Regions from separate parts of the Rubrivirga litoralis genome, predicted to be linked through region 2. Evidence: predicted binding sites of a transcription regulator. Region 2 holds the regulator's gene; the other holds the start of a gene.
What was found. The regulator HrcA, encoded in region 2, represses chaperone genes, less so after heat shock. The targets are predictions, from matches to a motif close to TNTTAGCACTCNCNNNNNGNGAGTGCTAANA.
Positions count from the first base shown of each region.

Region 1: the regulator HrcA is predicted to act here: its motif matches at 2,615-2,645, upstream of groES (co-chaperone GroES).

Region 1 covers NZ_JAVRHT010000002.1:138,014-142,421, forward strand. Annotated here, with positions in the region: gene mutY (A/G-specific adenine glycosylase) at 1-682, shown strand, start outside; gene RM540_RS02030 (hypothetical protein) at 838-1,479, shown strand; gene RM540_RS02035 (DUF4199 family protein) at 1,476-1,997, opposite strand; gene RM540_RS02040 (DUF2085 domain-containing protein) at 1,997-2,518, opposite strand; gene groES (co-chaperone GroES) at 2,698-2,991, shown strand; gene groL (chaperonin GroEL) at 3,108-4,408, shown strand, end outside.
Region 2 covers NZ_JAVRHT010000041.1:996-5,403, forward strand. Annotated here, with positions in the region: gene dnaJ (molecular chaperone DnaJ) at 1-834, opposite strand, end outside; gene RM540_RS14035 (nucleotide exchange factor GrpE) at 870-1,469, opposite strand; gene hrcA (heat-inducible transcriptional repressor HrcA) at 1,710-2,786, opposite strand; gene RM540_RS14045 (hypothetical protein) at 3,157-3,651, shown strand; gene RM540_RS14050 (alkene reductase) at 3,854-4,408, opposite strand, start outside.

The sequences.
Region 1 (4,408 bases), on a different contig from region 2:
GGACGGCAACGTGATCCGCGTCCTCACCCGCGTCTTCGCCGTCGAGGCCGACGCCAAGGCCGGCCCGACGCGCCGCGCGCTCCAAACGCTGGCCGACCAGCTCCTCGACACGGACGACCCGGGCCGGTTCAACGAGGCCGTGATGGAACTGGGCGCCCTGCTCTGCACGCCCCGCTCCCCCAACTGCCCAAACTGCCCGCTAAACGGTGTGTGCGCGGCCTACGCCGAGGGCGCCCCGGAGCGCTACCCGGTGACGTCGAAGGCGAAGCCGGTCCCCCACCACACGGTCGTCGTCGCCGTCGCGGCGGACGGGGCGGGGCGGCTCCTCATCCAGCGCCGGCCCGAGGACGCCATGCTGGGCGGGCTCTGGGAGTTCCCCGGCGGCAAGCAGGAGCCGGGCGAGACGCTGGCCGAGACGTGCCGCCGCGAGGTCCGCGAGGAGCTGGGGGTCGAGGTCGAGGTGGGCCGCGCGCTAGCTCGCGTCGAGCACGCCTACTCGCACTTCCGCATCACGCTCCACGCCTTCCGGTGCCGGCTGGCCGGGGGCGAGCCGGTCTCGGCGTCCGGCGAGCCCATCCGCTGGGTGCAGCCGGAGAGCCTCGACGACTACGCGTTCCCGCGCGCGAACCGACGCGTGATCGAGGCGCTCCAGGCCGAGGTCCGCCAGCCGCGGCTGCTGTAGGTGGGCAGAGGTTGAGGAGTTCAGAGTTCGGGGTTCGGGAAGTGCCACCGCCCCGCCCGCAGTTTTCTCTGCCCGTCCCCTGTTCCCCGGTCCCCGTTCCCGCTCACAGAGTGGGCCTCCCCGAACCCACCGCCCCGCCCCGCCGTACGCGGCGCATGCAAACGCTCATCGAGCTCCTCCCGCTCCTCGCCGTCGCCGCGTACTACCTGCTCCGCGGCCGGCAGCGGGCGAACGCGAAGCGCGCCCCGGAGCAGATGCAGGAGGCCGAGGGCGAGCGGGCGCCGACGCCGTTCCAGTCGTTCATGCTGCAGATGGAGGAGGCGCTGGCCGAGGCCGCCGGCGAGCCCGAAGGCCCGCGCGGCCCCGGCACGCCGCCCGTGTCGGAGCGCGAGCCCATCGCCGTCGAGGTCGACCGCGCCGCCCCGCCCTCGCCCCTGCCCGTCCCGCCGCTCCGCCCGGCCGCGCCGACGCCGGAGTTCTCGGCCGTCCGCGGCTCGTTCAGCGGCGCGTCCCCGGTCGACCACGAGGCGCACGGGTTCGGGACGTCGAGCCCGTTCTCCGAGGAGCGGTTCGAGCGGGGCGGCGCCCCGGCGTCCGGCGCCGCCCGTCGGCGCCACGACCCGCACGGCCTCCGCCCCTCCCCGCCGGAAGCCCAGTCGGCACGGCGGGCGGGGCGGCCGGACTGGCGCGCGCGGCTCCGCGACCCGCAGGCGGCGCGCGACGCGTTCGTGCTCCAGACGCTGTTCGGCCCGCGCGGCGGGCGCCACCCCGCCCCTGAAAGGCGCGGGCGGGGCTAGACGGCCGGGTCGTCCATCCGCGCCCCCCTTTTTTTGAAGACGGACGCGCCGATGGCTCCGGCAATCGCGCCCACGACGGCGCCGATGACGACGGCCACCACGATGCCGACGGCCGGGTTGCCCGTGAACCCCGACATCATCTCTATCTGCTGGTCCACCTGCGCGGGGTCGCCCCCCTGCTCCAGCATCATCGAGCGCGTCCGCGCAATTTGCTCCTCGGCGCTGGGGAGGAGGTTGATCGCCTGGAGCACGAGGGTGAGGACCCCGCTCAAGACGCCGCCCAGTGCGCCCGCGCCCGCGCCGAGACCGGCGCCTGTGCCGGCCGGGACCGTCAGCGAGTACGTGCTCGTGTAGTGCCACACGGCGACGAGCGGGCCGGCGAGCGCGGCGAGACAGATGGCACACCCCCCGATCGTCTGCGCCATGAACCCGCCCGTCTGCGAGACGAACGTGAGGAGGACCGAGAGGACGGCGTAGACGGCCGCGCCGATCGCGATGGAGGGGAATTTCGTGGGCATCAGGAACGGGAGGGTGAGGGAGACAACGACGGGCGGGGCGGGCAGGCCGGCTCTTCTGTCCGGTTCGCGCTTGCCGACCGGGCGAGCAGCGCTTCGGCCAGGAAGAGCCCGGCCGTCACACCAAACAGGGCGCCCGTCGCCAGGCGCGACGCGGGCGTGTTGGCCCACACGCCGGTCGCGCCGAGGAGCCAGTCGACCGCCATCGGCAGGGCCGCCAGCGCGAGCCACCGCCCCGCCCGCACGCGGCCGAGAGCCCGGAGGCGGGGCACGAGCGGGGCGGCGACGAGTCCGCCCGCGAGGCCGGCGAGGACGCCCAGGCAGCGGTGGCACAGCGCGACCGGCCCGCCCCCGACCCACAGCGACCGCTCGGGCATCTGGTGGCACACGTGCGAGAACGCGAACCGGACGGCGGCGCCCGCCCCGCCCAGGAGCGGGGCGGCCAGGACCACGCCGAGGAGGGCCACTACGGCGACCGAGGCGAGCGCCCACGGGCGGGGCGGGGCGGGGACGAGGGGCGTCATGGCCGAAACCTACGGCGGCAGGACGGGCGCCGTGCGGTACGCTTGACGTGCTCTTAACGGCCGCTGGGGATCGCTGGGGCGAGGTGCGCGTGGAACCCTTAGCACTCTCCCTGCGAGAGTGCTACCCTCTGCATCGCGGCCCCGCCGCGCCCCTTTCGTCGCACCAACCTACAGTCCACATGGCCACATCGATCAAGCCCCTCGGCGACCGCGTCGTCGTCAAGCCCCAGGAGGCGGAGACCCAGACCGCCAGCGGCCTCTACATCCCTGACACCGCTAAGGAGAAGCCCATGCGCGGCACCGTCGTCGCCGTCGGCCCGGGCAAGGTCGAGAACGGGACGAAGGTCGACATGACCGTCTCGGAGAACGACACGGTCCTCTACGGCAAGTACGCCGGCACCGAGATCCAGCTCGACGGGGACGACGTCCTCATCATGCGCGAGTCGGACATCCTCGGCGTCGTCAACGGCTGATCGGGTTGAGGAGGTTCGGGGTCCAGGGTTCAGAGTCAACCCGCCCCGAGCCTGCGCCGGCCGCTCGGCGCACTCAACCCTGAACTCTGAACCAGACAACCACTCAACCCAACCCAATGTCTAAGCAAATCACATTCGACGCGGAAGCCCGCAACCAGCTCAAAGAGGGCGTCGACGCGCTCGCCAACGCCGTCAAGGTGACGCTCGGGCCGAAGGGCCGCAACGTCATCATCGAGAAGAAGTTCGGCGCCCCGACCGTCACCAAGGACGGTGTGACCGTCGCCAAGGAGGTCGAGCTCGAAGACAAGATCGCTAACGTCGGCGCCCAGATGGTCAAGGAGGTCGCCTCCAAGACGTCGGACGTCGCCGGTGACGGGACGACGACGGCTACCGTCCTCGCCCAGGCCATCATGAACCAGGGCCTCCGCTCGGTCAACTCGGGCGCCAACCCGATGGACCTCAAGCGCGGCATCGACAAGGCCGTCCAGGTCGTCGTCGAGAACCTTAAGAGCCTCTCGCGCGACGTCGGCGGCAAGGACGAGATCGCCCAGGTCGGGTCCATCTCGGCCAACAACGACAACGAGATCGGCGACCTTATCGCAGAGGCGATGGACAAGGTCGGCAAGGACGGCGTGATCACGGTCGAGGAGGCCAAGGGGACCGACACGTCGCTCGACACGGTCGAGGGCATGCAGTTCGACCGCGGCTACCTCAGCCCGTACTTCGTGACCGACCCCGACAACATGGAGGTCGTGCTCGAGGACGCGCTCGTGCTCGTCCACGACAAGAAGATCTCGGCGATGAAGGACCTCCTGCCCGTGCTGGAGAAGGTGGCCCAGATGGGCGCCCCGCTCCTGCTCGTGGCCGAGGACATCGACGGCGAGGCGCTCGCCACGCTCGTCGTGAACAAGCTCCGCGGCACGCTCCGCGTGGCGGCCGTGAAGGCCCCCGGCTTCGGCGACCGCCGCAAGGCCATGCTCGAGGACATCGCCGTCCTCACCGGCGGCCAGGTGCTCTCCGAGGAGAAGGGGTTCCGGCTCGAGAACGCCTCGGTCGACCTGCTTGGCCGTGCCAAGCGCGTCGTAATCACGAAGGACAACACGACGCTCGTCGACGGCGACGGCTCGGACGACGAGATCAAGGCCCGGATCAACCAGATCCGCGCTCAGACGGAGTCGACGACGTCGGACTACGACCGCGAGAAGCTCCAGGAGCGGCTCGCCAAGCTCGCCGGCGGCGTGGCCGTCCTGAAGATCGGGGCCGCGACCGAGCCCGAGATGAAGGAGAAGAAGGCCCGCGTCGAGGACGCGCTGCACGCGACCCGCGCGGCCGTCGAGGAGGGGATCGTCGCCGGTGGCGGCGTCGCCTTCATCCGTGCCCTCCCGTCGCTCGACAACGTCGACACGGACAACGAGGA
Region 2 (4,408 bases):
CCCCTCGCGCGTAAAGTGCTCGTGCGGACGCTCGTCGATCTCGACGCGGAGCGCGCCGGGCGCGCCGCCCCGGATGCCGGCGTTGCCGGCCCCGCGGATCTGGAGGTAGTGGCCGCTCGCAACGCCGGCCGGCACCTCGACGTCGACCGTCTCCTCGCCCTTGATCCGGCCCTCGCCGTCACACACGTGGCACGCGTCGACGATCACGCGGCCCTCGCCCTGGCACGTCGGGCACGGCTGGACGTTCACGAACTGGCCGAAAAACGAGGTCGACACCTGCCGCACCTCGCCGACCCCGTCGCACGTCGAGCACGTGCGGAACCCGGCCTCTTTGTCCTCGGCGCCCGTCCCGTCGCAGTGGTCGCACGCGACGAACTTGCGGAGCGTGAGCTGGCGGTCGACGCCCTCGGAGATCTCCTCGAGCGTGAGCGCAAGGCGGACGCGGAGGTCGGTCCCGGGGCGGCCGTGGCTGCGGCGGCGCCCGGCGCTCCGGCCGAACACGTCCTCGAACTGGGAGCCGCCCCCGAAGATGTCCGAGAACGCCGAGAAAATGTCGGAGATGTCGGAGAACCCGCCCGGCGCGCCCGCGGCGCCGTTCCCCAGCCCGGCCCGGCCAAAGCGGTCGTAGCGGGCGCGCTTGCCCTCGTCGGAGAGCACCTCGTAGGCCTCGGCCGCCTCCTTAAACGAGGACTCGGCCTCGGCGTCGCCGGGGTTGCGGTCGGGGTGGAACTGGAGGGCCTTCTTCCGATAGGCCTTTTTGATCTCGTCCGGCGTCGCCGTACGGGCGACGCCGAGGACGTCGTAGAAATCGCGTTGGGTGGCGTCGGCGGGCACGGGCGGGGTGGGATCTGGGGGCGGTGGGGCGGCGCCTATTCGGCGACGACGACGCGGGCGTGACGGAGGACACGGTCCCCGAGGCGGTACCCCGGCTGGACCTCGGCAAGGACGGTGCCGGACTCGGCGTCGGGCGCCGGCTGCTGCATGACGGCCTCGTGCTCCTCCTCGGAGAACGGGCGGCCGACGGCCTCAATGGGCTCAACGCCGACACCGGCGAGGGCGTCTGTAAACTTTTTCGTGACCAGCTCGATGCCCTGGAGCAGCGCGCCGGTCTCCCCCGCCCCGCCCGACTCGGCCGCGGTCCGGGCGGCGTCGAGCGAGCGGCGGAGGTCGTCGTAGACGTCGAGCATGGGGAGCAGCACGCCCTGCCGGCCCACGCGGACGGACTCGGCGCGGTCGCCTTCGGAGCGGCGGCGGTAGTTCTGGTACTCGGCGGTCTGGCGGAGCAGCTTCTCCTGGAGGCCAGAGACCTCGGCGCGGAGCGCCTCGACGTCGTCGGTCGCGGCGTCGGAGGGGGCGGTCTCGTCGACCTCGTCGGCGGGCAGGGCGTCGTCCGTCATGGCGGGCGGGGCGTCGGGGGGCGGGGCGGCGCCGTCGGGCGCGGCGTCGGGAGAGGCGGGGCGGTCGGTCATGGCGTGAGCGGCCGGGCGGGAAAGATCGCGCCGGGCCGGAGGAGGACGGGCGAAACGGGGGAGAAAGGGCGGGGCGGTCTCACCACGGGCGGGCGGCTCCAGATCCACCCCGCCCCCGTGTCAGGCCGCCAAGCGGGGCGGTTTCGGGGCGCGTGCGGCAGGCTCCGGTCGGCCGCCCCGCCCACGCCGGAGCCCGGGCTGGGGGATTCTCAGGGGGCACCGCGTCGACCACCTCGCGCGTCAGTCGTCGGGCGGGGCGGCGAGCAGGCCGGCCACGTGCTCGACGAGCACGATGGCCCGGCCGTAGTCCATCCGCGTCGGGCCGATCACGGCCACGGCCCCGACCGCCCCGCCCACGCGGTACGGCGCCGTCACGACGGAGTAGGACGGGCCGCCGGGGCGGCCGCGCTCGACCTCGCGGCCGATGAGGACGACGGCGCCGTCGGGCTCGGCCGGGTCGACGGCCGCCGGCCGCTCCAGGAGGTGGACCACGACGTCCTCGCTCTCGGCCAGCTCGACCACGTCGCGGACGAGCTCGGGCCGGTTGAACTCGGGCTGCGAGACCAGGTGCTGCGCGCCGCCGATCGCCGCGCGCTGGCCCGGCGTCTCGTCGCGGAACAGGGCCGGCCCCTCGCGGAGCACGACGCGGACCACGCCCGTCCGGTCGTGCTCCGCGAGGTCGCCCACGCGGTCGGCCCCGGTCCGGCGGATCTCGGCGAGCGTCAAGCCGGCCAGCCGCTCGTTCAGGCGCTGCACCACGGCGTCGAGCGCGGCGGGGTCGGCCTCGACGTCGAGCTCGGCCGTGACCGTCCGCGCCAGCCCGCCCCGCAGCGCGAGCACGAACAGGACGCGCGACGACGACAGCCGGACGACCTCGAGCCGGTCGAGGACGCCGGTCGAGAGCTGGGGCGTGAGGACGACGCCCAAAAGCTGGCTGAGCCGCCCGAGCAGGCGCGACGTGTCGCGGGCGATGGCGTCGAGGTCGCCCAGCCGGCGGCGGACGCCGTCGCGGAGGAGCGTGGCCTCGCGCGCCGACAGGCCCGTCACGTCGAGGAGGTCGTCGACGTAGAGCCGGTAGCCCTGCTCGGTCGGGACGCGCCCGGCCGACGTGTGGGGGTGGCCGAGGTAGCCGGCGTCCTCCAGGTCGCGCATGGTCGTCCGGATCGACGCGCTGGACAGCTCGACGTCGCCGGCGAGCGCCTTCGAGCCGACCGGCGCGGCGGTCCCGATAAAGTGCTGGACGACGCGGCGCAGCACGTCCTGCTCCCGCTCAGAAAGCGGGCCGGCGGGGCGGGCGGGGTCGCTCGGGCGGGGCACGGCGTGGGTGGCAGGCGACGGAACAAACGAAGGTAGCGGCGGCGCCCGTCTGCGCGCGGGCGGGGCGGGCCGAGCCTTCGCACCGATTTCAGCCGCCCCGCCCTGTGGGGGCGGCCGCGTACGGACGCCAGTACGGACGCCACCCCGCCCGTTCCGCCGCGGCAGCTGCCGCGAGCGGGGTGGCGCCACGGCTCGCCCGAACCGCCCCACCCGCTGCCTGCCTCCGCCGCACGTCGGTCGCATGACGTGCCCCCCCCGTCGTGTGAGGGCGGGGCGGTCCGAGTTCACCCCCTCCCCGCCCCGTCTTGACCGGCCGGTCACGGAGCGCCCCGCCCCGCCCCGTTCACACGCCACACCCTCCTGTACTGCCGTGGACGTCACCCGCCTCCCGCACTCGACCCTCGACCGCCTCGACGCGCGCATTGCCGCCTGGATGAGCCGCCACGGGGTCCGCCTGCTCCGCTACGCCATCGGCGTCGTGTTTATCTGGTTCGGCGGGCTCAAGCTGATCCCCGGCCTGAGCCCGGCCGAGGATCTCGTCCGCAACACGGTCTACTTCGTCAACCCGGACGTCTTCTACCCGGTCCTCGCCGCGTGGGAGGTGCTGATCGGCGTGCTCCTCCTGTTCCGGCCGACCGTCCGCGGGGCGCTGTTCCTGCTCGCGCTCCAGATGCCGGGCACGTTCCTCCCGTTCGTCGTGCTCCCCGAGGTGTGTTTTTCGATCTGGCCGCTCGCGTCGCCGCTCGACCTGTTCGCGCTGACGCTCGAAGGCCAGTACATCGTCAAAAACCTCGTGCTCATCGCCGCCGGGCTCGTCGTCGGGGGGACGGTTCGCGAGCGGGCCACGCGCGAGCGGTTACTATAAAGGCGCCGCCCCGCCCGCGCAATTCGGCGGGCGGGGCGGGGTGAGCATATGCTAGAGCACCCTTCGGGCTGGTACGGGGTACCGGGTACGAGGTACGGTTCGATCCGACCTCGACGCGCGCGTACCCCGTACCGAGTACCCCGACCCGTCCGAGACGCTGACTCGTTAGCGTGCGCCCGCCCTGACGGGCGGGGCGGGGCGGTCAGGCCTCGACGGCGGCCGGCTGGCCGTCCCAGATCGGGTAGTCCGTGTAGCCTTCGGCGCCGCCGCCATAGAACGTGCTGGGGTTGGGCTCGTTGAGGGGCGCGTCGAGCCCAGCCTCCTGCGCGGCGTACCGGATGGCGAGGTCGGGGTTGGCGAGGAACGGGCGGCCGTAGGCGACGAGGTCGGCGGTGCCCGCCTGGAGGATCGCCTCACCCTCCTCGCGGTCGTAGTCGGCGTTCGCGATGACGGCGCCGCTAAAGTGCTGGCGCATCAGGGCGATGGCATCGAGGTCGCCCAGCCCGCCCTTGGACCCCATGCCCGCGTTCGGGCGGATGCCGTGGAGGTAGGCGAGGCCGGCCTCGGAGAGCGCCTCCGACGCGGCCCCGAACGTCTCCTCGGGGTCGGCGTCGGTCACGCCGTTCGTGCCGGCCGCGAACGACAGCCGCGCGCCGACGCGGTCGGCGGGCCACTCGGCGAGGACGACGTCCGTCACCTCGCGGAGGAACCGGAGCCGATTCTCGACGGAGCCGCCGTAGGCGTCGGTCCGGTGGTT